Regions from separate parts of the Cellulomonas fengjieae genome, predicted to be linked through region 1. Evidence: predicted binding sites of a transcription regulator. Region 1 holds the regulator's gene; each other region holds the start of a gene.
What was found. Region 1 encodes HrcA, which represses chaperone genes, less so after heat shock. Its sites were predicted from a motif close to TTNGCACTCGNNNNNNNCGAGTGCNAA; they were not measured.
Positions count from the first base shown of each region.

Region 2: a site for HrcA is predicted at 2,963-2,989, ahead of KG102_RS02800 (FmdB family zinc ribbon protein). Genes of this name have one in related genera too.
Region 3: a site for HrcA is predicted at 6,183-6,209, ahead of groES (co-chaperone GroES). Genes of this name have one in related genera too.

Region 1 covers NZ_CP074404.1:2,418,340-2,427,868, forward strand. The annotation lists gene dnaJ (molecular chaperone DnaJ) at 1-823, opposite strand, end outside; gene hrcA (heat-inducible transcriptional repressor HrcA) at 924-1,946, opposite strand; gene KG102_RS11190 (DUF3097 domain-containing protein) at 2,083-2,940, shown strand; gene KG102_RS11195 (hypothetical protein) at 3,013-3,699, opposite strand; gene KG102_RS11200 (DUF4870 domain-containing protein) at 4,407-4,784, shown strand; gene KG102_RS11205 (DUF4870 domain-containing protein) at 4,781-5,155, shown strand; gene KG102_RS11210 (hypothetical protein) at 5,165-6,172, opposite strand; gene hemW (radical SAM family heme chaperone HemW) at 6,263-7,480, opposite strand; gene lepA (translation elongation factor 4) at 7,488-9,368, opposite strand; gene KG102_RS11225 (maleylpyruvate isomerase family mycothiol-dependent enzyme) at 9,481-9,529, shown strand, end outside.
Region 2 covers NZ_CP074404.1:589,668-599,196, reverse strand. The annotation lists gene KG102_RS02810 (5-formyltetrahydrofolate cyclo-ligase) at 1-313, shown strand, start outside; gene KG102_RS02805 (penicillin acylase family protein) at 303-2,870, opposite strand; gene KG102_RS02800 (FmdB family zinc ribbon protein) at 3,028-3,357, shown strand; gene KG102_RS02795 (SAF domain-containing protein) at 3,593-4,171, shown strand; gene mscL (large conductance mechanosensitive channel protein MscL) at 4,238-4,870, shown strand; gene KG102_RS02785 (dienelactone hydrolase family protein) at 5,060-5,638, opposite strand; gene KG102_RS02780 (hypothetical protein) at 5,714-5,995, opposite strand; gene KG102_RS02775 (hypothetical protein) at 6,047-9,529, opposite strand, start outside.
Region 3 covers NZ_CP074404.1:2,867,033-2,876,561, reverse strand. The annotation lists gene rimI (ribosomal protein S18-alanine N-acetyltransferase) at 1-276, shown strand, start outside; gene KG102_RS13175 (sulfurtransferase) at 273-1,112, shown strand; gene KG102_RS13170 (malonic semialdehyde reductase) at 1,138-1,779, opposite strand; gene tsaD (tRNA (adenosine(37)-N6)-threonylcarbamoyltransferase complex transferase subunit TsaD) at 1,867-2,907, shown strand; gene KG102_RS13160 (hypothetical protein) at 2,912-3,427, opposite strand; gene KG102_RS13155 (PadR family transcriptional regulator) at 3,427-3,771, opposite strand; gene KG102_RS13150 (glutamate--cysteine ligase) at 3,813-4,961, opposite strand; gene KG102_RS13145 (class I SAM-dependent methyltransferase) at 4,961-6,142, opposite strand; gene groES (co-chaperone GroES) at 6,347-6,643, shown strand; gene KG102_RS13135 (WhiB family transcriptional regulator) at 6,803-7,099, opposite strand; gene KG102_RS13130 (MerR family transcriptional regulator) at 7,350-8,267, shown strand; gene KG102_RS13125 (response regulator transcription factor) at 8,482-9,153, shown strand; gene guaB (IMP dehydrogenase) at 9,190-9,529, shown strand, end outside.

The DNA.
Region 1 (9,529 bases):
CGGCGGCGGTCATCGGCACCTCGAGCGTGGCGTGCAGGTCGTCACCGCGGCGCACGAAGGTGTCGTGCTTGCGCTCGCGCACCTCGAGGTAGACGTCGCCCGCGGGACCGCCGGCGGGACCGACCTCGCCCTGGCCGGTGAGCTTGATCCGCGTGCCCGTGTCCACGCCGGCCGGGACGTCGACGCTGAGCGTCCGGCGCGAGCGCACGCGGCCCTCGCCCGAGCACTCGGTGCACGGCTCGGGGATGACCGTGCCGAACCCGTGGCACGCCGCGCAGGGCTGCGTCGTCATGACCTGACCGAGGAACGACCGGGCCACCCGCTGGACCGAGCCGCGCCCGCCGCAGACCTCGCAGGTCCGGGGCGAGGTGCCGGGCCGGCAGCATGAGCCGTTGCACGTCGGGCACAGCACGGCCGTGTCGACGGGCACGTCCTTGTGCACACCGAAGGTGACGTCCGCGAGGTCCAGGTCGAGCCGCACGAGGGCGTCCTGACCGCGCCGGGCGCGCGGGATCGGGCCACGCTGCGCGGCGGCGCCGGTGGCGGCACCGAAGAACGTCTCGAAGATGTCCTGGAAGCCGAACCCGCCGCCCATGCCGCCCCCGGGGGACGACGGGTCGCCGCCCAGGTCGTACGCGCGGCGCTTCTCGGGGTTGCCGAGCACGTCGTAGGCGCGCGAGACGTCCTTGAACCTGTCGTCGGAGCCGGCGTCCGTGCCCGCCACGTCGGGGTGGTGCTCGCGCGCGAGCTTGCGGTACGCCTTCTTGATCTGCTCCGGCGTCGCGTCACGCGGCACACCGAGGATCTCGTAGTAGTCGGTCACAGGAGGGTCTGCTCGCTTCCAGCGTTCGTCGTCGGGTGTGTCGCTGCGGGGGTCTCTGCAGGGGTCTCGGTCGGGGTCGTCGCGGGGGTCGTCGGGCCTGTCACTGGGCGAGGATGCGGGTCAGGTACCTGGCCACCGCCCGCACCGCGGACATCGTGCCGGGGTAGTCCATCCGCAGCGGCCCGATGGAGCCGATGCGCGCGACCGAGCCACCACCCTCGTCGCCGTAGCCGGTGGTGACGAAGCTCGTCTCGACCAGCCCCTCGTGCTGCGTCTCCCGGCCGATCCGCACCGCCACGGCCGCGGAGTCCTCGGCCATCTCCGAGAGCAGGCGCAGGAGCACCACCTGCTCCTCGAGCGCCTCCAGGACCGGCCCGATGGCGCGGACGTCGGAGCTGCCTGCGCGCGCGAGGTTGGCGGTCCCCGCCAGCACGACACGCTCCTCGCTCTCCTGGGCCAGCGTCTCCTCGACGACGCCCACGGCCGCGTGCACCAGCGGGTGGTCGTCCGGCGCGAAGGCCTCGGTCAGCTCGCTCAGCACGACGGGCAGCTCGGACAGACGGCGCCCCGCCGCGCTGACGTTGAGCCGGGTCCGCAGGCGCGCGACGACCGACTCGTCGAGGTCCGAGACGAGCTCGAGGGTGCGCTGCTCCACGCGGCCGGTGTCGGTGATGATGACCACCAGCAGGTGACGCGCGCCCACCGGCACCAGCTCCACGTGCCGCAGCGCCGAGCGCCGCAGCGACGGGTACTGCACGACGGCGACCTGCTGCGTGAGCTGGGCGATGAGCCGCACCGCACGGTCCACGACGTCGTCGAGGTCCTGCGCGCTCTCCAGGAACGCGCCGATCGCCCGGCGCTCCGGGCTCGACAGCGGCTTGATGGTCGAGAGCCGGTCGACGAACAGGCGGTAGCCCTTGTCGGTCGGGACCCGGCCTGCGGAGGTGTGCGGCTGGGCGATGTACCCGCCCTCCTCGAGCGCCGCCATGTCGTTGCGGATGGTCGCGGGCGACACCCCGAGCGAGTGCCGCTCGACGAGGGCGCGCGAGCCCACCGGTTCCTTGGTCGCGACGTAGTCCTCGACGATCGCGCGCAGCACGTCCAGCCGCCTGTCCTCGCTCATGCCGCCTCCTTCGCCCGATCTCGTGGGTAGCACTCGTGCTCGTCGAGTGCCAATCCTACGCCGCGCACCCGACACCCACGGGGCGTCCGCCGCGTGCCTCGACCGTCACGCCGGCACGGACCTCTAGGCTGCCCGGGTGAACGAGGACCGCTACGGCTCGGACGTGCTCGGGGGCTCCGGGCAGACGCACCACCGGCCTGCCCGCACCAGTCGCCCGCAGGCCGCCGAGACCGGCCTCGTCGTCGAGGAGGTCACCACCGGGTGGGTCGGTGCGGTGGTCCGGGTGGAGAAGTCCGGCGGCCAGCACGTGGTCGTGCTCGAGGACCGCCGCGGCCGCACGCGCACGTTCCCGCTCGGTCGCGGCTTCTGGGTCGACGGCGAGCCCGTCGCGCTGACCGCACCCGTGCGAGCCTCCGCGCCGGCCCGCCCCACCCGCACGGCGTCCGGCTCGGTGGCGGTGCACGACGCCCGCGCCCGCGTCGCCCGGGGCAGCCGGATCTGGGTCGAGGGCAAGCACGACGCCGAGCTCGTGGAGAAGGTCTGGGGTGACGACCTGCGGCTCGAGGGGGTCGTGGTCGAGCTGCTGGACGGCGTCGACAACCTCGCGGCGGCGCTGCGCGACTTCGCACCCGGGCCCGGTCGCCGCGTCGGCGTCCTCGTCGACCACCTGGTCCCCGGGTCCAAGGAGACCCGGATCGCCGACGAGGCCGTCCGCGGGATGCCCGCCGGCTCGGTGCTCGTGCTCGGGCACCCGTACGTCGACGTCTGGCAGGCGGTGCGTCCCGAGCGCGTCGGCCTGGATGCCTGGCCGGTCATCGAGCGCGGCACGGAGTGGAAGCGGGGCATCCTGCGCGAGCTCGGCTGGCCGGCCGACGAGCAGGCGGACGTGGCGCGCGCGTGGCAGCGGATCCTGCGCTCCGTGCGCAGCTACGCCGACCTGGAGCCCAGCCTGCTCGGCCGCGTCGAGGAGCTCATCGACTTCGTCACCGCATGACGGTGCCCGGCCGCCGAGGCGGACCGGGCACCGTCCGGACGTCGCCCGTCGGTCGGGCTGGTGCGACGTCCGTCAGGCGGAGATCGGGTCGCCCAGGAGCCGCTTGAACAGGAACGCGGTCGCCACGAGCACGACGGGGAGCGCCACCAAGAGGCCGACGCCGCACACGATCGCACCGGCGAAGACGACGACCACGGACAACAGGTAGAACAGGATCGTCGTCGACAGGTTCGCCACGATGAGCTGGTAGCTCGCCTTGATCGCGTCGACCGGGCTCAGGTGCTTGTCGATCACGAACCAGAAGGTGAACAGCAGCAGGAAGCCGGCCACGAACGAGAGCAGCTGGCCGAAGAACGGCACGAGGTTGAGCACGATGTTGATCGCGGCCAGCAGCAGCGCGGTCAGCAGGACGGGACCCGGGTCCGGGAACTTGAAGAAGTCGCCGAACGAGATCCGCCGGCCGTCCGTCACGTCGAGCGCCGCCCGGATGAACGCCGCCTGGACCAGGTAGCCGATCAGGAACGCCGCCGCCGAGACGACGAACGCGCCCAGCGACGCGACGATGCTGAGGGTGGGTCGCATGCCGCGACCGTCCGGGTCGAGCAGGGCACCGAAGCCGCCGAAGATCAGCGAGAGGACCACCAGCACGATCGCGGCCCCGACCAGCCACACCAGCGCGGCGCCGACGAAGATGCCGCCGAACTGCGTGAACTTCTTCCAGCCGTAGGAGAACGACTCCCCGATGGGCGACGGCGGCACGGCTTGGCCGTAGCCGGCCGCCGGTGGCGGGAACGCCCCGGGCTCGGCGTAGCCGGGCGGGTACCCGGCGGCCGACGGCTGCCCGTACGGCGGCGAGCCTGCGGGCGGCTGCCCGTACGGAGGCTGGCCGTACGGCGGGGAGCCGGCCGGCGGCTGGCCGTAGGGCGAACCGGTCGACGGCTGCCCGTACGGCGGTGCCGGCGGCGCCTGAGGTGTCGGCGGCGCCTGAGGTGTCGGCGGCGCCTGAGGTGTCGGCGGTGCCTGAGGTGTCGGCGGCGCCGAAGGCGCGACGGGGGGTGCGGGAGACGGGGCGACCGGTGGCGCCGCCGGCTCGACCGGCGGGGTAGGCGGTGTGGAGGGTGTGTCCGGGCTTGAGCCCGGGGCGGGTTCCGGTGCGTCCGGCTCGGTCGGACGGGACGGTGCCGGCGACCCCGTCCCCGGGTCGGCGGGGCCGGTCGGGTCCGGCTGGGCCGGGTGGTCGTCGTCGCGCGGCGCAGTGCCGCCCGGGTTCTCGCTCATGCGTGGCCTCCCTGGTCACAGGGCGGTCGTCGCCCTCTGCCAGGGAACCCGCGGCGGACCTGGCGTGTCAAGGAACGCGGCCGCTGGTCGCCCCTCGGCGGCTGCGTCCCGTCGGCACGCGCTGGCCAGGCGCCCTCGGTAGGCTGCGCGTGCCGTGAGCGCACGGCCGACCCGAGGAGCGACGACCCATGTCCTACGACGACCACCGCCCTGCCTCGAGCGGCGCGGACCAGGCCCGCACCTGGGCGATGCTGGCGCACCTCGGAGGGATCCTGGCGTACTTCTGGATCGGCTGGCTTCCCGCGCTCGTCGTCTGGTTGGTCAACCGCGAGAAGAGCACCCTCGCCGTCGCCGAGGCCCGCGTCGCACTCAACTTCCAGCTCACGGTCCTCATCGGGCTCGTCGTGTGCACCATCCTGCGCTCCGTGCCCGTGCTGGGTGTGATCGGCCGGATCGGGTTCATCGCGATCAGCATCGCGAGCCTGGTGCTGAGCGTCGTGGCGGCGCTCGCCGTCCAGCGCGGTGGCACCTACCGCTACCCGTACAGCATCGAGCTGGTCCGATGACCGCACCCTGGACCGGTCCCGTCTACGGGCCACCCCCGCTGCGACCCGACGAGGAGCGCAACTGGGCGATGCTGGCCCACCTGCTGGCGCTGCTGGGCGGCTGGGTGGCCCCGCTGGTGATCCTGCTCGCGTTCCGCGGACGCGGACGCTATGTGGAGGACCAGGCCAAGGAGTCGCTGAACTTCCAGCTCACGCTGCTGCTGGCCGTCGTCGCGGTGGTGGCCGTCACCCTCGCGACCTTCGGCCTGGCCGCCCTGGTGCTCGTGCCGGTCCTCGGGCTCGTCCAGCTGGTGTTCCCGATCCTCGGAGGGGTCGCCGCCTCGCGGTTCGAGTGGTACCGGTACCCGGTCAGCCTCCGCATGGTGAGCTGACCGGCGGACCTAGCGGTCGCGGCCCGTGTGCGTCGCGGCCCGCACGAGGACGAGCGCCAGGGCGAGCAGGACGATGTTCTGCCCGTACCCGCCCGACGGGCGGGGCGTCATCTCGGTGACCGACGCGAAGCCGACCAGCGCCCGCGCGACGACGGCCGCGCCGCCGACGGCCGCCACCCGCCTCGGGTCCCAGGCGGCCGACCGCGACCAGTGCACGACCACGGCGCCCGCCACCCCGAGGACGCCCACGCCGACGGCGACGCCGAACCAGGTCGGCGGCACGAGGACGTACCCGACGGCCGCGGTGAGCACGAGGCAGAGCACCGCCACCGGTGGCGGCACCCGTGCTCCCGTCGGCGTCGGCAGGGTCCGGCGGCCGAACGTGAACGCGGCCCCGACCAGGACGCCGACGACCAGCAGCGCGCCGACCAGCTGCGCGGCCGAAGCCCGGTCGCTGCCCGCGCTCCTGACGTCGGACCAGACGAGCGCGGCAGCGGCGGCGTACAGCACCGTCGCAGCGACCAGCCCGGGGGCTCGAAGCCACGAGCGCCGCGGTCCGGGCCGGTCGAGGCCCTCGACCAGCGCGATCGGCGCCGCGAAGCTCCAGACGGCGTGTCCGACGAGGAAGTTCAGCGCCGTCGCGGCGCTCAGCCCGAGCGGAGCGACGAACGTGGGACGCAGCTGCTCGGCCCAGTCGTCGTAGCCGGCGTAGGTGGTGGCGAACAGGGACTGGTCGACGACGCCGGCCTGCAGGGTCCCGGCCGCGGCCGCCAGCGCCAGGATCCCGGTCCAGTGCAGGCGCGCACGTGCGGCGATCTCCCGGATCAGCAGGGCGGGGGCCCCGTACAGCGGCGCCAGCACGAGCAGGCCGACGAGCAGCGCCGCGGGGTCCCCGGTGCTCGCCGGGTCGTAGGCCTGCAGGTACTCCGCGCACACGGGCGCGGTGACCAGCAGCACGAACGCCAGGATCCGGGGCCGCGCGCGCGACGCGGGCGCGGGCGGCGAGGCGGGGTCCATGAACGGCATCGTCGCGGCCGACGGCTCGCTGCAACACCCCCGTCGGACGGAGACCGGCCTACCTCAGGGTGGAGGTGCCCCGAGGACTCGTCAGCCGGCCAGGTCCCGGACCACCGCGTCCGCGAGCAGCCGACCGCGGCGGGTCAGCACGACGCGCCCGCCGATCGCCGCGCGGCCGTCCACCAGCTCGTCGGCGACGAGTCCGGCCACCGCCGGGCGCGCCCGCACCGGGAGGTCGTCGAGCGCCAGGCCCCCGGCCAGGCGCAGGCCGAGCATCAGCCGCTCGAGCACAGCCCCCTCGCCGCTGACCGTCTCCCGCCCGGCCGCCGGGCTCAGCCCCCGGTCGAGCCGGTCGGCGTACGCGCGCGGGTGCTTGACGTTCCACCAGCGCACGCCGCCCACGTGGCTGTGCGCCCCGGGACCGACGCCCCACCAGTCGTCGCCGCGCCAGTACGCGAGGTTGTGCCGGCAGGCGTCCGCGGGCGTCCGCGCCCAGTTGCTGACCTCGTACCAGTGCAGGCCGGCCGCCTCGAACAGGTCGTCCGCCAGCTCGTACTTGGCCGCCTGGTCGTCGCCGTCCGGCAGCTCGAGCTCGCCGCGGCGCACCTGCACGGCCATCCGGGTGCCGGGCTCGACCACGAGCGCGTAGGCGGACACGTGGTCGACGCCCGTCGCGAGCGCCGCCTCGACGCTGGTGCGCCAGTCGTCGAGCGACTCCCCCGGCGTGCCGTAGATGAGGTCCAGCGAGACCGCCAGCCCCGCCTCGCGCGCCCAGCGCACGACGTCGGGGATCCGTCGGGGGTCGTGGGTGCGGTCCAGGGTCGCCAGGACGTGCGGGACGGCCGACTGCATGCCGAAGGAGACGCGGGTGAAGCCGGCGTCGGCCAACGCCTGCAGCGACTGCGGCGTGACCGAGTCGGGGTTGGCCTCGGTGGTCACCTCGACGTCGTCGGCGAAGCCCCACGCGTCCCGGACCCCGCCGAGCATCCGCGCCAGGTCGGGCACCGACAGCACGGTGGGGGTGCCGCCGCCGACGAAGACCGTGCTCACCGGCCGCCTCGGCAGGTCCGCGAGGACGTCGGCCGCCAGGGCGATCTCCCGCAGCGCGGTGTCCGCGTAGGCGTGCTGGTTCGCCCCGCCGCCCAGCTCGGTCGCGGTGTAGGTGTTGAAGTCGCAGTACCCGCAGCGCACCCGGCAGAACGGCACGTGCAGGTAGACGCCGAACGCCCGCTCGGCGACGCCCGCGCGCACCGAGCCTGGCAGGCGGCCGTCGTCGGGAGCGGCGTCGCCGTCGGGCAGGGCTGCCATGCTCAGGTCACTTCTTCTTCGCGTCCTTGCCGCCGGCCGACCCCGCGGGCTCGCTGGAGAGCGCGGCGATGAAGGCCTCCTGCGGCACGTCGACCCGGCCGATCGTCTTCATGCGCTTCTTGCCCTCCTTCTGCTTCTCCAGCAGCTTGCGCTTACGCGTGATGTCGCCGCCGTAGCACTTGGCCAGGACGTCCTTGCGGATGGCCCGGATGGTCTCGCGGGCGATGATCCGGGCGCCGATGGCCGCCTGGATCGGCACCTCGAACTGCTGGCGCGGGATGAGCTCCTTGAGCTTGGCGGTCATCATGACGCCGTACGCGTAGGCCTTGTCGCGGTGCACGATCGCGCTGAACGCGTCGACCGTCTCGCCCTGCAGCAGGATGTCGACCTTCACCAGGTCCGCGACCTGGTCACCGACGCGCTCGTAGTCGAGGCTCGCGTACCCGCGGGTCTTGGACTTCAGCTGGTCGAAGAAGTCGAACACGATCTCGGCCATGGGCAGCAGGTAGCGCAGCTCGACGCGGTCCTCGGACAGGTAGTCCATGCCCTGCAGGTCGCCGCGCTTGGTCTGGCACAGCTCCATGATCGCGCCGATGAACTCGCTGGGCGCCAGGATCGTGGCCTTGACCACCGGCTCACGGACCTCACCGATCTTGCCCGTGGGGAACTCGCTCGGGTTGGTGACCGTGACGACGCTCTTGTCCTCGAGCGTGACCTCGTAGACCACGTTCGGGGCGGTCGAGATCAGGGCGAGGTCGAACTCGCGCTCCAGCCGCTCGCGGATGATCTCGAGGTGCAGCAGGCCCAGGAAGCCGACGCGGAACCCGAAGCCCAGCGCGACGGAGGTCTCGGGCTCGTAGTTCAGCGCCGCGTCGTTGAGCTTCAGCTTGTCGAGGGCGTCGCGCAGGATCGGGTAGTCGGTGCCGTCGATCGGGTACAGGCCGGAGAACACCATCGGCTTGGGGTCGGAGTACCCGCCCAGCGCCGAAGCGGCCGGCTTGCTGGCGTTGGTGACCGTGTCACCGACCTTCGACTGGCGCACGTCCTTCACGCCCGTGATCAGGTAGCCGACCTCGCCGACACCGAGCCCCTTGGTGGGCACCGGCTCCGGGGAGATGACGCCGATCTCGAGCAGCTCGTGGGTCGCGCGCGTCGACATCATGACGATCTTCTCGCGCGGGTTCAGGTTGCCGTCGACCACCCGCACGTAGGTGACGACGCCGCGGTAGGTGTCGTACACGGAGTCGAAGATCATGGCGCGGGCGGGGGCGTCCGCGTCACCCGTGGGCGGCGGGACGAGCTCGACGATGCGGTCCAGCAGCTGCTCGACGCCGGCACCGGTCTTGCCGGAGACCCGCAGGCAGTCCTCCGGGTCGCCGCCGATGAGCTTGGCCAGCTCCTCCGCGTACCGCTCGGGCTGAGCGGCTGGCAGGTCGATCTTGTTCAGCACCGGGATGACCGTCAGGTCGTTCTCCAGGGCGAGGTACAGGTTGGCCAGCGTCTGGGCCTCGATGCCCTGCGCGGCGTCGACCAGCAGCACGGCGCCCTCGCAGGCGGCCAGCGACCGGGACACCTCGTAGGTGAAGTCGACGTGCCCGGGGGTGTCGATCATGTTCAGCGCGAAGGCGTCCTCGCCGACGCCCCACGGCATGCGGACGGCCTGCGACTTGATGGTGATGCCGCGCTCGCGCTCGATGTCCATCCGGTCCAGGTACTGCGCACGCATGGCGCGCGAGTCGACCACGCCGGTGAGCTGCAGCATGCGGTCGGCCAGCGTCGACTTGCCGTGGTCGATGTGCGCGATGATGCAGAAGTTGCGCAGCAGCTCGGGCGCGGTGGCCGCGGGGTGGATGCGCGACGACGCGGCTGCACTCGGGATCGGGGACAAGCGAACTGCTCCTGGGCGTCGGAGTCGGGCAGCGCACGTGCTGGCGCCTTCCCGACGAACGGTGACCGGTGACTGCCTGTCGGCCGTCGGTGGTCTATCCCACCATGGTCCCATGACCACGGACCGGGCCGATGCGCCGCCCGACCTCCTGTCGGTGCTCG
Region 2 (9,529 bases), 1.8 Mb from region 1:
CGACCTGCGGGAACGCGCCCCCGGCCGACCGCCCGAGCCCAGCGGCCCCCCGCTGGGCGCCGCGGCGCTGGCGGAGGCGGACGTGGTGATCGCCCCCGCCCTGGCCGTCGACACCAGCGGTGCGCGCCTCGGCCAGGGCGGCGGCTGGTACGACCGGGCGCTCGAGCACCTGCGCCCCGGCGCCCCCGTGATCGCCCTCGTGTTCCCGGAGGAGCTCTACGACGCCGACGAGCGGCCGCTGCCCCGGGAGAGCCACGACCGCCTGGTCGACGCGGTCGCCACCCCGCAGGGATGGCACCCGATCACGGTGTGAGCGTCAGCCGGTCCCGGGCGTCCGCCTCTGTCGCCGCCCGCGTGAACGGCCACGGGAACGTCTCACCCCTCGACCACGGACCCAGCTGGTCGGCGTAGTGCACGCTCGCCGGGTGGCCGGACGCGCCCGTCAGCGTCACCCAGGTCGAGGCGTCGAGGTCCCCGAGGTCGACGACCATGCGCATGGACGGCGCCGCGGTGACGGCGAACGACCCGGAGCTCGCGTCCCACGCGGTCGCGTCGACGATCGACGAGCCCCCGCCGACCGCGACCGGGTCCGGGTTCATGAGGTCGCGCACCACCCCGGGCAGTGACGAGCCCCCGAGCACGGGGTGCTCGGGCGCCGCGACGTGCACCTTCCCCCAGCGCCAGTCGGTCGCCTCGCGGCCCAGCTGCGCGGTCAGCTGCAGGCGGGCGTCGACCATCGCGCGGGTCAGCACCTCGTCACGCCCCTCGACGACGCCCGGGGTCGACTTGTCGTCCCACCACGGCGACGCCGGCTCGTCGACGAGCCTGCGGACCACCTCGAGCCAGCGGGAGCCGCCCGACGGTCCGTACCCGTCCGGCAGGTCGTCGGCGAACGCCGCCTCCAGCACGTCGACCCAGACGGCCGCGAAGTACGCCGCGGCGGCCGAGTCGGCGGACTGCACGCGGTCCCAGGTGCGCAGCAGCTCCTGCCCGTCGTCGTCGAAGGAGTCCTCGATGTCGAGCTCGAGCAGCACGGGGACCAGCACGTCCGCGAAGGGGCTGTGCTGGTCGACCTGGATCTCGCCCATGTCGGCGACGCTCACCTTGTCCTCCCCCGTGGCGGACGACAGGAGCTCGCGGATGCGCTGGGCGCGGTAGCCGTAGTCCCAGTCGGCGGTGAGGAACGGCCCGACGCCGGCGGGCAGGACCGCCTGGTTGGCCGTGACGATGAACCCCTCGGCGGGGTCCAGCGCGCGGGGCATGGTCGCCGGGTCGACGAAGCCCTGCCAGTCGTACCTGCTGTCCCAGCCGGGACGCGGCCAGGTGCCGTTCGACGGGACGGGACCGGTCGGGACGGTCGACCGGACGGGGATGCGGCCAGGCGCCTGGTAGCCGATGTGCCCGTCGGTCGTCGCGAAGACGATGTTCTGCGACGGCACGTCGAACAGGGCGGCCGCCTCCTGGATGTCCTCGGCGTCCTTCGCGACGTTGATCGCGAGCACCGCGTCCATCGTGCGGCCCGGCTGCAGGGCGGTCCAGCGCAGCGCCACCTGGAAGCCGCGGCCGGGAGCGTCGTCGGGGACGGGCGCCGTGCTGACCCCGACGAGGTCGAGCACGTCCGACACCAGGGGGCCGTGCACCGACTCCCGGACGGTCAGGTGCACGTCGTCGCCACCGTTGACCCGGATGACCTCCTGGCGCTCGGTGATCGGCGCCGGCGCCCCGTCGAGCAGCGTCGCGTCACCGTCGACCCGCTCGATGAAGAAGTCCGTGACGTCCGCGCCCAGGTTGGTCAGCCCCCAGGCGAGCTCGGCGTTGTGCCCGATCACGACGCCCGGCAGCCCTGCGAACGCGAACCCGGAGACGTCGTAGGGGCAGTCGGCCGACACCTCCGCGCACCGCAGTCCCACCTGCTCCCAGATCCCCGGCGCCGAGATGCCCAGGTGCGGGTCGTTGGCCAGCAGCGGCTTGCCGGACTCGGTGAACTCGCCGGAGACGACCCACGAGTTCGAGCCCACGCCCTCGCCGTCGCCCATCACATGGGGCACGGCCGCGAGCGCGGCGGCGGCGGACGCCATCGCCTCCTGCAGGTCGGAGCTGCCGAGGTCGAGCGGCTCGGTCGACGCGGCGGCCTGCTGCACCTCGGCGACGGGGCCGTCGCCCGCGGCGAGGATCGGCAGGTTGAGGTCCTGGGGGTAGGCGGGGAACAGCTGGTCGACGCGGGCGATGTCGCCGACCGACGAGTACGACGCGGCGCGCTCGAGCTCGGCGTCGTAGTTGCCGCGCAGGTCCCAGGCCATGGCCTTGAGCCAGGCCAGCGAGTCGACCGGGTCCCACTCCCGCGGCGCTCGGACCGTCGTCTGGAGGCCGAGCACGCTGTACTCCACGGCGATCGCACCGGGGTCCTTGCCGTCCAGGTACGCGTTGACGCCGTCGGCGTAGGCCTGCAGCGCCTCCCGGGTGGCGGGCTGCAGGAGGTCCCACTCCTGCTCGGCGACCTCGCGCCAGCCGAACGTCCGGATCACCTTGTCCGCCGCGAGCGCGTCCTCGTTCTCGCCGACCAGCTCCGAGAGGCGGCCGGCCGTCACGTGCCGGCGGTAGTCCATCTCGAAGAAGCGGTCCTGCGCGGCGACGTAGCCCTGCGCCCGGAACAGGTCCTGCGCGGTGGTCGCCGTGATCGTCGGCACGCCGCGCTCGTCCCGGGTGACCGAGACCGTCGCGTCCAGGCCGGGCAGCTGCTGCTCGCCCGCGACCTCGGGCAGGGGCCGGCGCACGACGATGGTCGCCGAGACCACCACGGCGACCAGAGCGACGACGACCACGACGGCGACGGTGGTCAGACTGAGACGGAGCAGGCGGCGACGAGACACGCTTCGGAGGGTACTTTGCCCGTTCGGCCTGCGGCGCTCCCGCAGGCCGCGCGCCGCCCACCGGAATGCCCCGGGTGGGCGTGCGGTTAAGATTGGCACTCGGACCAGTCGAGTGCCAGACCATCCGGTCGTTCGATCAGCTGCCAGGAGACCCTCAGTGCCCACCTACGCCTACGCCTGCACGGCGTGCGGTCACACCTTCGAGATCGTGCAGTCGTTCACCGACAGCTCGCTGACCGTGTGCCCCGAGTGCGAGGGCCGGCTGCGCAAGGTCTTCTCCTCGGTCGGCGTCGTGTTCAAGGGCTCCGGCTTCTACCGCAACGACGCCCGCGCGGGTGCGAAGTCGTCCGCGCTGAGCTCGGCGCCCAGCACGTCCGGCACGCCCGGCCCGTCGACGCCCGCCACGTCGTCGACCCCCGACTCCTCGTCGACGTCCTCGACGCCTGCGCCCGCCGCGAAGCCGGCCGCCAAGCCCGCGTCGTCCTGACCGTCCTGAGCTGAGCTGAGCTGGGCTGAGCCGCGGCGTCGAGCCGCCCTCAGCCCGCGGATCGGCGGCCGGTTCCACCGGCGACGGCCTGACGGACCAGCCGGCGTGCGACCCCGGCCTACCGTCGGCGGCCATGCATCCCCCTCCGCTCGCGGGTCGCCCGCCACCGCTGCCGCATGGTCGGCGCCCGTTCCGTCTCGCACTGCGGATACACCTGTGGCGGGCGCGCTTCCTGGTGTGCGCGGTCCTCCTCGGCATCGCCGCCGGGTGCACCGTGCAGGCGCTGCGCCCGCCCGACCCGCCGACCGCGGCGGTCGTCGTCGCGGCCCGGGACATCGCCGCCGGCACGGACCTGACCGGCGCGGACGTCCGCGTGGCGCGGCTGCCGACCGCGGTCGCGCCGCGCGGGGCGGTCACCGACCCGGGTGACGTCGTCGGGTCGTCGACCGCGGTCCCGCTCGCGACGGGCATCCCCGTGCTCCCCGGCCTGCTCGTCGCCGACGAGGTCCATGGACCGCCGGGGACGGTGGTCGCGACGGTCCGGTTCGCCGACCCGGCGGTCGCCGGGCTGCTCTCGGCCGGCATGCGGGTCGACGTCCTGGCCGCCACCCCCGAGGGCGGTCCGGGAGGGGTGGTCGCGAGCCGGGCGCTCGTGCTCCCGGTCACGCGGCGGGGCGCCTCCTCGGCGGCGCTCGGGATCGGTGGCACGACGGACGACTCCGTCCCGGTCCTGCTCGCCGTGGCGCCGCACGAGGCCGCGACGCTTGCCGGCGCCGCTGCCTCCGCCTTGCTGTCCGCGGTCGTCGTGTCATGATCGAACGAGCGGAGACGCTCCGCCGGGGCGTCGGACGATCGACATCCCACCCGAGGGGGCACCACCGTGACCGACAGGATCAACTCTGGGATCAGCGGCGCTCGCCAAGGTCTGAAGGGCACCGCCAAGGTGCTCCAGGGCTTCAAGGACTTCATCTCCCGCGGGAACGCGGTCGAGCTGGCGGTCGGTGTGGTCATCGGTGCCGCGTTCACCGCGGTCGTCACGGCGTTCGTCGACGGGCTCATCAGCCCGCTGATCGCCGCGGTGTTCGGTCAGACCGACCTCAGCGGTGTCTGGGCCTTCGAGATCAACGATGCCGTGTTCTCGATCGGGCTGATCCTCAACGCGCTGATCCAGTTCCTGTTCACGGCCGCCGCCGTGTACTTCTTCATCGTGCTGCCGCTCAACGCGATGGCGGCCCGGCGCAAGCGCGGTCAGGAGGACGAGCCGGAAGCACCGAGCGAGGACATCCTGCTGCTGCAGGAGATCCGCGACCTGCTCGCCGCGCGCCCCTCGCCGGCCATCGCCAACGACGCGGGCGCGGGCGCCACGACCGGGACGCCGACCGGACCGCAGGCCGCGGCCGGCGGGGTCGCGGCCGGCGGGGCGGCCGACAGCGGTACGGCCACCGGGTCGACCGGCAGCGACCTGCCGCCCTCGATCCCACCCGGCCCGGACGCGCCCCCCAAGCCGCTCTGACGCGGGCGCACCCGCGGCGAGCGGGTGCGTGCAGGTGGGTGCAGGTGGGTGCAGGTGGGTGCAGGTGCGTGAGCACACCATGAGGCGCGCTACGGGCCCCGTCCTCGCCACTCATGGCGTGGTCGCGGGCGGGTCGGGTGGAGGTCGCCGACGGGCGGTCCGGTGGGCGGGTGAGCGGTTGCTGCGGCGTCAGCGGATCGTCGCGAGGAACGCGAGGGTGCGTTCCTTCAGGAGCTCGGCCGCCTCGGGCACGTACGACGCCAGGCTCGGGTCCGCGAACAGGTGCTGGTCGCCGGGGTACAGGAAGAGCTCGGCGTGCGGGGTCTCCTCGACCAGCGCGCGGGCGGCGTCGAGGTCCCCCTCGCCGGCGAACAGCGGGTCGGACTCCATGCCGTGCACCTGGACCGGCACGCCCTGCGGCCACGGGGTGTCGAACTCCGCGGGCGGGACGCACGACTCGAAGAACAGCGCGCCCCTGGCGCCCGGTCGCGTCTGGGTGAGCAGCTGGGCCGGCAGCACGCCGAGCGAGAAGCCCGCGTAGACGAGCCCCTCGGGCAGCTGCTCGACGGTCGCTCGCCCCCGCCCCATGACGGTGCCGAAGCCGACCTCGTCGGCATAGGCGAGCCCGGACTCGAGGTCGTCGAACACGTGCCCGTCGTACAGGTCCGGCACGTGCACGGTGTGCCCGGCCCCGCGGAGCGTGTCCGCGAAGTCGCGGACACCCGACGTGAGTCCCTGGGCGTGGTGGAACAGCAGAACCTCTGCCATGGCGGTCTCCTTCGCTCGCGCACCGGCCGGACGTCCGGGGTGCGGTGATCGTCTCGCGTACCTCCGACAGGCGCGCTACCAGTGCGGTGGCTTGTCCTGGCTCAGCCGGTCGTCGTTGGAGTCGGTGGCGCGCTCGCCCCAGCCGGTGTCGGAGTCGTCCGCGCTCCGCACCGCGATGGCGGGCTCACCGGGGACCGCGGGCGCGGGTACGGCCACAGGCGCGGGAACCGGCACGGGCGCAGGTGCGGGCAGCGTCGACAGGAGGTTGGCGTCGTCACCGCCGACGGTGCCCGCACGCCGCACCGCGCGGCGCGGTCGGCGCACGCGTGGCTGCTCGGGCTGCTCGGACGACGTCACCGCTCGATGATCCCACCGCGTGCCTGTCCCCCACGAACGCGCCGGGGACGGTCAGTGCATGGCGCGGGTGATGGCGCCGCGGATCGCGGTGTCGATCCGGTAGGAGCGGCGCGTGATCCCGAGCTCGTCGCGCAGGGCGTCCGCCAGCTGCTCGCGCGTCCGCTCCTGCTCGTCCGACTGCAGCCACTCCACCAGGTCGTCCAGCTGGTCGTCGCTGTAGGCGCCGATCGGCAGGCCGCGGCGGACGTCGGGACGCTTCCGCGTCGGCACCGCCAGCGCGAGCTGGAGGGCCCGGCCCGCCGGCCGCGGGTCGTCCTGGGACGGCTCACCCGGCTCGGGCGGCGCCACCGGTGACGCGGCGCCGTCGGCGGGCGACCCGCCGGGCTCCACGGCGGGACCGGTCGCCTGCGCGGCCTGCTGCACGACCTCCACCGTCGACCAGACCCCGGTCGGCGGACGCGGGTCGCGGCGACGGGCGGGCGTCGGCAGCTCCTCGGCGTCGTCGGGCTCGTCGATCAGGCCCAGCTGCAGCGGCGCCGTGCGCGGCGCCACCGGGCCGGGAACGCGCGCGTGCACGGCCCGCCGGATGCGGTCCACCTCGGCCTGCGGGTCCATGAAGGCGGCGGCCGCCCAGACGCGGATGACGCTCCACCCGACGCGCTCCAGCCGGTCCGGCGTGAGGCGGTCGCGGACCCGGACGCTGGGCTCCGCCGTGTACTGCGCGTCGTCGGTGAGGACGGCGACCAGCATCTCGCCGGGCAGGTCCGGGTGTCCGACGACCAGCGGGATCCGGTCCCCGCCCGGGATGCCGTGGTCGGCCTCCACCAGCAGGCCGTGCTTCCACAGGCGCTCGGCGAGGTCCAGCAGCAGCCGGTCCGGCTCGTGGGCCGCGGCGAGGGCGTCGTCCGCGGCGGCCGCGGCGACGGTCAGCGACCGCAGCAGCGGGTCGGTCGGCTCCGGCACCGTCACCAGGTCGGCGACGTCCTGACCGGCGCCGCGGCGGGCCGCGAAGGCGAGCACGTCCGCGAGGAGCCGCGGACCGGGACCGCGCAGACGCTCGGGGTCGAGGTCCTCGGAGCCGAAGCACGCGACGACGGTCAGCCGGTGCGCCGTGGAGCCGAGAGCGTCGAGCAGCAGCGCGTCGCCGCCCGGCGCGGAGATGGGACCGAACGTGTGCAGCACCCTGCGGTGCGGGGTCCGGCCGAGGCCGAGCGACAGGATGATCGCCTCGCGGCGCAGCCCGGCCACGTTCGGCAGGTCGGTGACGACGAACGGGTCCGTGCGGCCGGAGTCGAAGAACGCGGCCAGCGCGGGGTTGCCGCGGACCTCCGACAGGACGGCCTCGCGGACCGCCTCCGCGTGGGCGGAGGTCGCGGTGATGACCGCGAGCGTCTCGTCCGGCCGCAGGAGCGCGTGCGTGACCACCAGCTCGACGACGTGCTCGACCTCCTCGCGCGTCGAGTCGACCGAGCCGGTCTGGCCGTCGGGCATCCCGGTGCCGTCGACGAGGTCGAGGCTGACCAGGGGCCGGTGCTGCGGCAGGGGCGTCGGGCGCAGGACGCCCGCGTAGCCGTGCGCCGCGAGGAACGCGGTGAGGTAGGGGTCGCGCCGCGACGAGTCGGCGCGCAGGGCGACGGACGGCAGGACGCTCGCGAGCTCGCGCACGGCGCTGCCCGAGGCGCACCGCGCGTCGCCCACCACGACCACCTGGCGACCGCGCGCGACCGCGGCGAGCGCCACCTCGACCGGCAGGTGCGCGGCCGAGTCGATGACCACGAGGTCGACGGTGCGCGTCGGCGGCAGCACCTGCGGGACGAGCATGGGGCTCGCTGCGATGACCGGCCGCAGCCGTCGCGCCACGTCGGGGTGCCGCACGATGGTGTCCCGCAACGAGGTCAGCCGCTCGTCGACCAGGTCCGCGAACAGCGCCTCGGCCTGCTCGCGGTGCTGGCGCAGGGCGTGCGAGACGTGCCCGACGACCGCGCCGAGCACCGGACCGGACAGGCTCTTCACGTGCGCGCGGTCGAGCGTGGCGTACTGGTTGGACAGCGCACCCAGCGCGGCACCGTCGTAACCGGCCAGCGCGGGGTCCTCGCCCAGGATCTGCTCGATCACCGTGCTCCACCAGGCCAGGTCCAGCTCGGCCGGCGCGAGCGCGGGATCGGTGCCGCGGTCCGCCAGGTCGTCCACGAGCGGGCCGAGGCCGGCAGCCCGCAGGCGGTGCAGGATGGCGGTGCGCTCGGGCAGGTCGGTGAGCGCACCCAGGTCGGCGCGCAGCCGCGTGAGCCGCTCGGTGAGGGCTGCGAAGGGCAGCGCGGACAGGCCCGCACCGGCGGGGGTCGTCGCGAGCACCTCGTCGAGCGCGTCGAGGTCGGCCCGCACGGCGGCGTACTCCTCCTCGATGTGCTCGAGGCCGTCGGGCAACCGGGGCCACCCGCCGGACGGGCAGTGCGCCTGCCAGACCTCGCGCTGCGCCTGCACCTCCAGCAGGGCGGAGTGCAGGTCCGCGACGGGACGACCGGGGCGCACCATGTCCTTCGACTGCTTGCGCAGCCGCCGGCGCAGCCAGTACCCCATCTCCAGACCACGCTCGGCGCGCCACTGCTTCGTCGCCGTCGCGGCGACCAGGTCGGCGGCGGTGCGCTCGAAGACGACCGGCTGGAACACGTCGAGCGCCGCACGCACCCCGTCGAGCATGGTGAGCTGCTCGGCCCAGGCCACGACGGTGGTCGCCTGCTGCAGCCCCGTCTCGGCGGCCACCTGCGCGGTGCGCGCCACGAGCCCGGGCAGCCCGGAGTCGAGCACGCGGGCGAGCCGGTGCACCACGGCGTCGGCGTCGGCACGCGTGCGCAGGTCGGCGCCGTACCAGGGGGTGTCGGTGGGCCGGATGCGGAACGCGCCGAGCTCTCCCGCCCGGACCAGGTCCGCCGTGAGGTCGGCCCGCCGGTCGGCGTCGAGCAGGCGGGCGACGTCGGCGGGGAGGCGGACGGTCGTCTTCGGCGTCGGCCGCGTCGAGGTCAGGCGCGCCAGCTGCTGCAGCGCGTCGTACGCCGAGACGCCCCACGGTGCGCGCTCGGTGTGCAGCGCGTCGACGTACGAGCGCAGGCGCTCCCGCGTGCCGACCAGCTCGCTGCGCAGGGCCACGACGCCGTTCGCGTCGACCGGGGGCGCCTCGAGGGTCATGGCACCGAGCAGGCGACGGGAGATCGCCGCGCGCCAACCGGCGTCGGGGGCCACGTCGAGGAGCAGGTCACCGAGGCCCAGGGCACCCAAGCGGTCCGCGAGCGCGGTGGCCGACCGGCGGTGCCCCGGCACGTACAGGACCGTCCGGCCGGTGGCCGCGGCGTCGGCGACGAGCGCGGCCAGGGTTCCGGTCACATCGGCACCCGCCGGGGCGTCGACGAACAGGTGCGTGCCGGTGGCGACCACGTCGAGCACGTGCTGCTGCGCGGGGTCGAGGTCCCCAACGCCGCGCTCGTGGCCGGGGTCGCGGTCGCCGGGCACCGGCTGGGGCAGGATGCGGCGCAGCCGGGT
Region 3 (9,529 bases), 450 kb from region 1:
GACGGGTACGACGCCCAGGTGATGACCGTCGGGACCGACGAGCGGTTCCAGGGCCGCGGGCTCGGCCGGCGGATGCTGGAGAACCTGCTGGCGCACGCCAGGTCCGTCGGGGCGGCCGTGGTGCTGCTCGAGGTCAGGGTGGACAACGATGCCGCGATCCACCTGTACGAGAGCCTGGGCTTCGAGCGGCTCGGCAAGCGCCGGGCGTACTACCAGCCCGGCAACATCGACGCGTGGACGATGCGGCTGGACCTGCGAGGGGACGGAGCGGCATGACGCGGACGCAGGTGCTCGTGACCGTCGACGAGCTCGCCGCCGCCCTCGCGGGCGACGAGCGGCCGGTGCTCCTCGACGTGCGCTGGGCGCTCGGCCGGAGCGACGGCCACGACGACTACCTCGCGGCCCATCTGCCCGGTGCGGTCTACGTGGACCTCGAGACGGAGCTCGCGGCGCCCCCGACGCCTCAGGACGGGCGGCACCCGCTCCCGGACCTCGCCGCGCTCGAGGCGTCGGCCCGCCGGTGGGGCGTGCGGGACGACCGCCCCGTCGTGGCCTACGACGCCGTCGGGGGCATGTCGGCCGCCCGGGCGTGGTGGCTGCTGCGCTGGGCGGGGGTGCGGGACGTGCGGCTGCTCGACGGCGGGATCGCCGCCTGGACCGCCGCGGGCCTGCCGGTCGAGGCGGGCGGCGTGACCGCGGAGGGCGGCGACGTCGTCCTGGTGGCGGGACACCTGCCGACGATCGACGCGGACGAGGCGGCGGCGTGGCGCGGTGCGCTGCTCGACGCCCGGGCGGCCGAGCGGTACGCGGGGGAGGTCGAGCCGATCGACCCGCGTGCCGGGCACATCCCCGGGGCGCTGTCGGTGCCCACCGCGGGGAACCTGACCGCGGACGGTCGCTTCCTCACGGACGAGGCGCTGCGCGCGCGGTTCGACGTGGCCGGTCCGGTGGCCGTGTACTGCGGGTCCGGCGTGACGGCGGCGCACGAGATCGCCGCGCTGGCCTCGATCGGCGTCGAGGCGGCGCTGTACCCGGGATCGTGGTCCCAGTGGTCGAACGACCCCGAGCGCCCGGTGGCGACCGGGACGACGCGGGCCGCGACCCCCGGGTAGGGGACCGCGGCCTCGGGGTGGCGCGTCAGACGGTCAGGGACGCCTGGGCGTAGCTGAGCCGCTCGCCGCGGGGACGGTGCGTGCCCTCGCCCTCGACGTGCCCGACGTTGATGACCATGAGCGACTTCCAGCCGTTCTCGGCGAAGAACTCGTCGTCGATCGCCTGGGCCTCCATGCCGCCCATCGGACCGGCGGCCAGCCCGGCCGCGCGCAGGCCGATGACCAGGTAGCCCACCTGGATGAGCGCGTTGGTCCGCGCCATCGAGTCGCGCTGCTCGGGCTGACCCTCGAGCACGTCGGCGAACGCGGTCATGTGCGGTGCCAGCGTCGGGAGGTGCCGGTGGAAGCCGGTGTCGGCGGCCACGACGAGCGTCACCGGGGCGGCCAGGACGCGGTCGCGGTTGCCGTCGGACATGTGCGCCGCGAGGCGCTGACGGGCCTCGGGCGTCCGCACCACGAGCAGGCGCAGCGGGACGGTGTTCAGGGCCGTGGGGCCCCACTTGACGAGGTCGTAGACGGCTGCGAGCTGCTCGTCGCTCACGTCGGCGGACGTGAAGGCGGCGGCGGAGCGCGCCTCCCGGAACAGCAGGTCGGCGACGTCGTCTCCGATGGCCAGACCGGGGAGGGGGAAGTCGAGGCCGTCGCGGACGGGCGTGTCAGTCGTCATGGCTGATTGAACGATCAACTAACCATAGTTGTTCCGAGCAACGAGGTGGCGCTCGTCACAGGTGGCCGGCCGCCTATCCTGGTGCCCATGGCAGCCCCCCTCGTCCTCGGGATCGAGACCTCGTGCGACGAGACCGGCGTCGCGCTGGTGCGTGGCTACGACCTGCTCGTCGACGCCGTCGCCAGCTCGGTCGACGAGCACGCGCGGTTCGGCGGGATCATCCCCGAGATCGCGTCGCGCGCCCACCTCGAGGCCATGGTGCCGACGATCGAACGGGCGCTGGCCACGGCCGACGTGTCCCTCGGCGCCGTCGACGCGATCGCCGTCACGGCCGGTCCCGGGCTCGTCGGACCGCTGACCGTGGGCGCGTCGGCCGCCAAGGCGCTGGCGCTGGCCCTGGACAAGCCGCTGTACGGCGTGAACCACGTGATCGGGCACGCCGTGGTCGACGAGCTCGTCGACGGCGCGTTCCCCGAGCGCGTGATGGCGCTCGTGGTCTCCGGTGGGCACTCGTCGCTGCTGCTCCTCGACGACACGGTGCGGGTCACCGAGCTGGGCTCCACGCTGGACGATGCGGCGGGGGAGGCGTTCGACAAGGTCGGTCGTCTGCTCGGCCTGCCCTACCCGGGCGGCCCGCACATCGACCGGCTGGCCCGCGAGGGCGACCCGACCGCGATCCGATTCCCCCGGGGCCTCACGGCCGCCAAGGACCAGGCGGCACACGCCGCCGACTTCTCGTTCTCGGGCTTGAAGACGGCCGTGGCGCGCTGGGTCGAGGCGCGGCAGGACGCCGGTCTCGAGGTCCCGCTGCCGGACGTCGCCGCGTCGTTCGCGGAGGCCGTGGCCGACGTCCTCACGGCCAAGACGATCGCCGCGTGCCGCGCGCACGGCGTCGACACGCTCGTGGTCGGTGGCGGCTTCTCCGCCAACTCCCAGCTGCGGGACATGGCGGCGAAGCGGTGCGCGGAGGCGGGCATCACGCTGCGCATCCCGCCCATCCGCTACTGCACGGACAACGGGGCGATGATCGCGGCGCTCGGCTCGGCGGTCGTCCGTCGAGGGCTTCCGCCGTCCTCGCTCGACCTGCCCGTGGACTCGTCGATGCCGCTCACGCAGGTGCTGGTCTGACGGCTCAGGCGCGGGTGGCCGGCGTCGTCCGCCAGGCGCGCCAGACGCGGGCGCCCAGCAGGAACGGCACCGCGAACACGGCGGCGTAGACCGCGAGGGCCTGCCACGTCACCGTGGACCCCATCGAGATCGAGCTGCCGTCGTTCGTGAACGTCGTCGTCACGCCGAGGAACGCACGCTGGACGGTGCCGCCGCCGAGCTCCTCGAGCGTGTCGAGGGTGCCGAAGCCGTACGCCATCGCGAGGTAGAGCAGGGCGCCGAGCGCCAGGGCGCCCCAGACCGCCCCGGTGGTCCAGCGCGGCACGGGCCGGTCGAGCTCGGCCAGGTAGCCGTCGGCGAGGACGCGCGGGTGGCCGAGGTCGGCGACCGCTCGCCGCATGCCGGTCTCGGCCGCGGTCGCCGTCAGCTCCGTGCGCAGGTCGCGCACGACGGTCCGGTACCCGGGGAAGTCCTGCAGCGCCCAGCTGAACCGCAGGAGGTAGCGCTCGCGGACCAGGGTGTCGCGCAACGAGGTGCTCATCAGGACTCCTTCGGGGTGATGCGGTCGAGCACGCGGTCGACCGTCACGGCCAGGTGCCGCCAGGCGCGGACGGTGCGATCGAGCTGGTGGGCGCCGGCCGCCGTCGGGACGTAGTACTTGCGGGCCGGCCCCGCGGTGGAGGCGACGAGACGCGACGAGATCTGCCCGTCGCGCTCGAGGCGGTTGAGGACCGGGTACAGGGTCCCGGCGCCGAGGTCGTCGAGCCCGCTGTCGTGCAGGCGCGTGACCAGCTCGTAGCCGTAGGACTCGCGTTCGGTCAGCAGGGCGAGCACCAGCATCGGCAGCACGCCCTTGAGGAGCTGGGGGTCGCGGGACTCGGGCACGGCCTGAGGCTATGCCAGGTAGTGGGTATAGACAAGTACCGCTAGAGAGGTCGGCCCGCCGACAGCTCGGCGACGAGCGAGCGGACCACGGCGTCCAGGTCGCCCGCATGGCGTCGCGCGACGGCGTGCTGGCGCTGGTACGAGGCACCCCGGCGAAGGATCTGGCGCACCTGGTCCAGCTCGGCCGCGCAACCCAGGCGCTCGGCGACGGGTGCGAGCTCGACGAGCCACCGACCGATGGCGTCCGTCACCAGCTCCTCGTCGCCCGCCGCGTTCGTGATGATGATCGCGTCCATGCCGTACCGCGCGGAGCGCCACTTGTTCTCCTGCGCGAACCACGGCGGCAGGGTCGGCAGCGTCTCGCCCCGGTCCAGCATCGTCGAGAAGTGCTCGACGAAGCAGTGCGTCAGGGCGGAGATGGCCGCGACCTCGAGCAGGTTGGACGCACCGTCCGCGATCCGCATCTCCAGCGTGCCGAACCGGGGGGACGGGCGGATGTCCCAGCGCACCTCGTCGAACTGGTCGATGACCCCGGTGTGCAGCATGTCGCCCACGTACTGCTCGAGCTGCGACCACTCCTCGAACGCGAACGGGAGCCCGGCCGTCGGCAGCTGCTGGAAGAGCAGCGCACGGTTGGACGCGTACCCGGTGTCCTTGCCCGCCCAGAACGGGGAGGACGCCGACAGCGACTGTATGTGGCCGAAGACGGTGAGCATCGCGCGCGAGAGCGGGAGGACCTTGTCCCGGTCCTCGATGCCGACGTGCACGTGCACGCCGTAGATGAGCATCTGGCGGCCCCACCACTGGGTGCGGTCGATCAGCGTGGCGTACCGCTGCTTGTCGGTGACCTTCTGCCTGGCCCAGTGGGCGAAGGGGTGGGTGGCGCCGCCCATCAGGTCGATCCGCAGCGGGGCCGCGACCGCCCGCACCTCGTCCAGCGCACGCTGGAGGTCGGCCGTCGCCTGCGCGATGGTGCGGCACTTGCCCGAGCGGATCTCCACGGTGTTGAGCAGCAGCTCCTGGGTGATCAGCGGGTGCTCGCCGCCGTCGGCCGGCCGGACGGCGGCAAGGATCGCCTCGGCGGCCTGTCGCAGGTCGCCGGAGTCGGCGTCCACCAGGGCGATCTCCCACTCGATGCCGACGGTCGACCGCTCGGACTGCCCGAACGGGAGGGTCACGGGCGATGCCATCAGACCGGCTCCACCACGAGGATCTGCTGGCTGCCCGCCACGCGCGTCAGGATGATCGTCGCCGTGGCGCTGCCCCGCAGGTCGAGCTGTCGGCGCAGCTGCTCCGGCACGACCGCCGTGCCGCGCTTCTTGATGGTCAGCTTCCCCACGTCACGTCCTCGCAGGTAGGTGCGGAGCCGCTTGAGTCCGAACGGCATGGTGTCGAGCACCCGGTAGGAGGTCGCGGTGGGCACGGGGGTCAACACGTCCGACGTCACGTACGCGATCGTGGAGTCCAGCAGCCGCCCGCGCACCTGCGCCGCCGTCTCGCCCACCAGCCCCGCGCGGATCACCGCGCCGTCGGGCTCGTACAGGTAGCCACCGATGGGCCCGGTCGGGGGGCGCTCCTCGGAGGTCTGCTGCACCACGTGCGCCTCGCCGTCCCGCAGCACGAGCGCCGACCGGCCGGGGCCCTCGGGAGCCAGCGGACCGAACCACAGGCCCACCTCGACGACGTCGCCGTCCACCGAGACCCACTGGGCCAGCGCGTCGGCGGGCAGGGCCGAGTGCGGGATGCCGGGGCCGAGCTTGAGCCCGAGGGCCGGCACCCGGTCGCGCACGGCGAGCACCGCGTCGAGCGACGGCTCGTAGGCGGCCGGGTCGAACACGCGGCTACCCGACGAGGTGCGACGGGCGGGGTCGGCGTACACGCCATCGATCCCCTCCGCCTCGAGGTCCAGCGCGAGCCCGTCGCCGTGACGCACCTGCGCGTCGGGGAAGTGCCGCAGGTTCACGGTCGCGATCGCCGCCGTGGCCTCGTCGACGTCGGTCGCCAGGACGTGCAGGCCGATGCCGGCGAAGGCCATGGCGTCCGCTCCGATCCCGCAGGTGAGGTCCGCGACCCGGGTGCTGCCGGCGTCGCGGTACCTGCGCGCGTGGTGCGCCGCGACCGTCAGTCGGGTGGCCTGCTCGAGCCCGGCCGCCGTGAACAGCATGCCGTTGGCGAACGTGCCGAACTTGCCGACCGCCTTCGCCCGCAGGCGCGACTGCGTGAGGGCGGCCGCGATGAGTGCGGGGTCGATGCCCTCGTCGCGCATCCGCTCGGACAGGGCCAGGGTGCGGGTCTCGTCGTACGGGGGCAGCGCCGAGAGCAGGGCCCAGCCGGCGGGGCTGAGCAGCTGCGCGATGCCGTCACTATCCATCCGGCGATCCTCGCACGCAGGTGAGGGAAGCGACCGCCCGTTGGCACTCGCCTTGACCGAGTGCTAACCGCTTCCTAGAGTGAGTGGCTGGCACTCTCCCGGTGAGTGTGCCAGCTGCGCTCCAGGCCACGGCACCCGCGACGACGTGGTCGACAGCACGCAAGAACCTCAGAGAACTACTCACATGCGAAGGGGAGGTCCGCTGTGTCGGTCTCCATCAAGCCCCTCGAGGACCGGATCGTCGTCAAGACGCTCGAGGCAGAGGCGACGACCTCTTTCGGTCTCGTCATCCCGGACAGTGCCAAGGAGAAGCCCCAGGAGGGCGAGGTCCAGGCCGTCGGACCCGGCCGTGTCGACGACAACGGCAACCGGATCCCGCTCGACGTCGCCGTCGGCGACAAGGTCATCTACTCCAAGTACGGCGGCACCGAGGTGAAGTACGACGGCGAGGAGTACCTCATCCTCTCCGCCCGCGACATCCTCGCGATCGTCGTCAAGTGATCTGAGGGGCGCCACGCGCCCCGATCGCTCGGGAAGGCCCCCACGGCAGCTGCCGCGGGGGCCTTCCCGTCGTCCGGCCCGGCCGACCGGGCGCGCACACACGAGAGCCCCCCGCCGTGACGGTGTCGTCGCCGGCGGGGGGCTCTGGTGGTGCGATCGTCAGCCGACGTTGCTGGTGCGCGTCCGCTGCGTGAGGATCGCGGCCCGCTCGTCCTCGGACAGGCCGCCCCACACGCCGTACGGCTCGCGCACGGTGAGCGACTGCTCGCGGCACTCCTTGAGCACCGGGCAGGTGGCGCAGATGGCCTTGGCGGCCTCCGCGCGGCGTCGCCGTGCGCTCCCGCGCTCACCCTCGGGGTGGAAGAACAGATCCTGGTCCGCGTCGCGGCAGGCCCCCTCGTACTGCCACTCCCACAGATCCATCACCGGTCCGGGAAGGCGCGAGATCTCGGCCATCAATTCCTCCTCAGTCGATCCGGCGCAGGACCGCGGTGGCGGATGCGACGGGAAGTCGTGAACACGGAACCCCGGCGATGTCCACCGGTGATGACGCGTTGGAGAGGACGTTACAACCGCGCCACAAGTTGTTCAAGACCGTGTCACACATTTTCTTGGTGGCGCGGTTGAGCACGTCATCGCAGGTAGACGCGGTGGCTCGCGGGCGACCATCGCGAGCCGAAGCGCTCCGGCCTGGCAGAATCGCGCCATGGTGACGAGTGAGGACGATGAAGCGGCGTTGTCGCAGGCGCCCGCCCTCACTGTCGCCGCGGTCGCCCGCCGGCTCGGCGTGGCCCCGGCGACGCTGCGTACCTGGGACCGTCGGTACGGTCTGGGCCCGTCCGAGCACTCAGCCGGCGCGCACCGGCGGTACTCGGCCACCGACGTCGACCGGCTGCTGGTCATGCGGCGTCTCACCCTCGACGGCGTGGCGCCCGCGGAGTCCGCGCGGATCGCACTCGCGACCGACGCCGCGGGTGGCCCCCGAGCGGACGCCCACCCGGTCGCACCTTCGACGCCGAGCGCCGTGGTGGACGCGGCGCTCGCGGGGGACCTCGCGAGGTGCGCCCGGTTGCTGGGGTTCGAGGGCCAGCCGGACGTCGCGCTGTGGTGGACCGGGCTGGTGGAGCCCGTGCTGGCCGCGCTGGCTCGGCGCACGGTCGTGGACCCGCCCGGTGTGGACGCGGTCGCGGCCGTGCACGCGGGCGTGCTCGCCGCGCTGCGCGCCCGGACCTTCCCGCTCGCCGGGGCGCGTCGCCCCGTCGTGCTCGTGCTCGTCGCCCCGCAGGAGGCCCGCCCCCTGGTGGCGCACGCCATCGCCGGCGCGCTCGCGGCGCAGGGGGTGGATGCCCGCATCGTCGGCGGGCCCATGAGCGTGCACCACGCGGCCGAGCTCGTTGCCATGACCCGCCCGCGCGCGGTGATCACGCTGGGCGAGCGGGTCGACCCGGAGCTCGAGCTGGTGGAGAGGCTCGCGCGCGACCAGCCCGACCTGCCTCAGTTCGTGATGGTGCCGGACGCCGCCGCGGGGGCCGTCCCGCTCGGCCGGTCGGTGCACCGGGCCCGGACGTTCACCGGGCTCCTGCACGAGGTGCTCTCGGTCGCGTCGGCGGGTGAAGAAGTGTGAGACCGGCCCCGCAGCGGGGGAGACATTTCCGCGCACGGTGCCCACAGGTGGACGAAGTCCCGGCCGCACCGCGTCGGGTTCCTCGTCGGGACTAACTTCTGGCAGGTCGCAGGCCGATAGGACTCACGGTGCCCCGCACGGGGCCGAGAGGGGAAGCAACATGGCGGGAGTCGTGATCTGTCACGGCTCGGCGGTCGTTCGCGAACGGCTGGTCGTGACCTCCATCGGAGTGCCCGCGCTCGGTCCGGTCCGCGCAGCCTCGTCGGTGGACGAGCTGTTGAGCCTGGCCCGGCGCATGCCGCCGACGGTGGTCCTGCTCGACGCGCACCTGGCCGCACCCGGCGCCATCGAGGCGATCCGTCGGCTGCGCGCCGTCGCGCCCGGTGCCGCCATCGTCCTGCTCGCCCTCCCCGACGACACCGTGGCGCTCGACCGGGCGCTCGCGCTCGGGGCGCGCGGCTTCCTCGCGCCCGACGTCGGCCGCGCCGAGCTGTCGGCGGTGGCCGCGCACGTGCTGGCCAGCCCGGTTCTCCCGGCCCAGACCGCGTCGCGGACGCAGCCCGTCGACGTGCCCAGCCAGGGCAGCTTCCGCGCCGGTGACCTCCGGACCCCTGCCGCGGGCGTGCCTGTCGGCGCCCCGGACGCCAACGGTGCTCCCGTCGGTGTGCCGACCTCGGGGGCGATCCCCGGCGTGCCGCTGACCAAGCGCGAGATCGAGGTGCTGACCGGCATGAGCCACGGGCGGTCGAACGCCCAGATCGGTGCCGAGCTGTACCTGTCCGAGGACACCGTCAAGACCCACGCGCGCCGGCTGTTCCGCAAGCTCGGCGCCAGCGACCGCGCCCAGGCGGTGGCCATCGGCCTTCGGCGCGGACTCATCCAGTAGGGACCGCCCGGCCGAGCAGCCGCGTATCCTTGTCGGATGACGGAGCATTCCCCTGCCGACCCGTTCGCCCGCATCGGGCTCACCTACGACGACGTGCTCCTCCTGCCGGGGGAGACGGACGTCATCCCGAGCGAGGTGGACACCACCTCCCGCCTGACGCGTGAGATCTCCGTGCGCGTCCCGCTGCTGTCCGCCGCGATGGACACCGTCACCGAGTCGCGCATGGCCATCGCCATGGCGCGCCAGGGCGGCATCGGCATCCTGCACCGCAACCTGTCGATCGAGGACCAGGCCCACCAGGTCGACCTGGTGAAGCGCTCGGAGTCGGGCATGATCACCGACCCCGTCACCGTGTCCCCGGACGCGACCCTCGCGG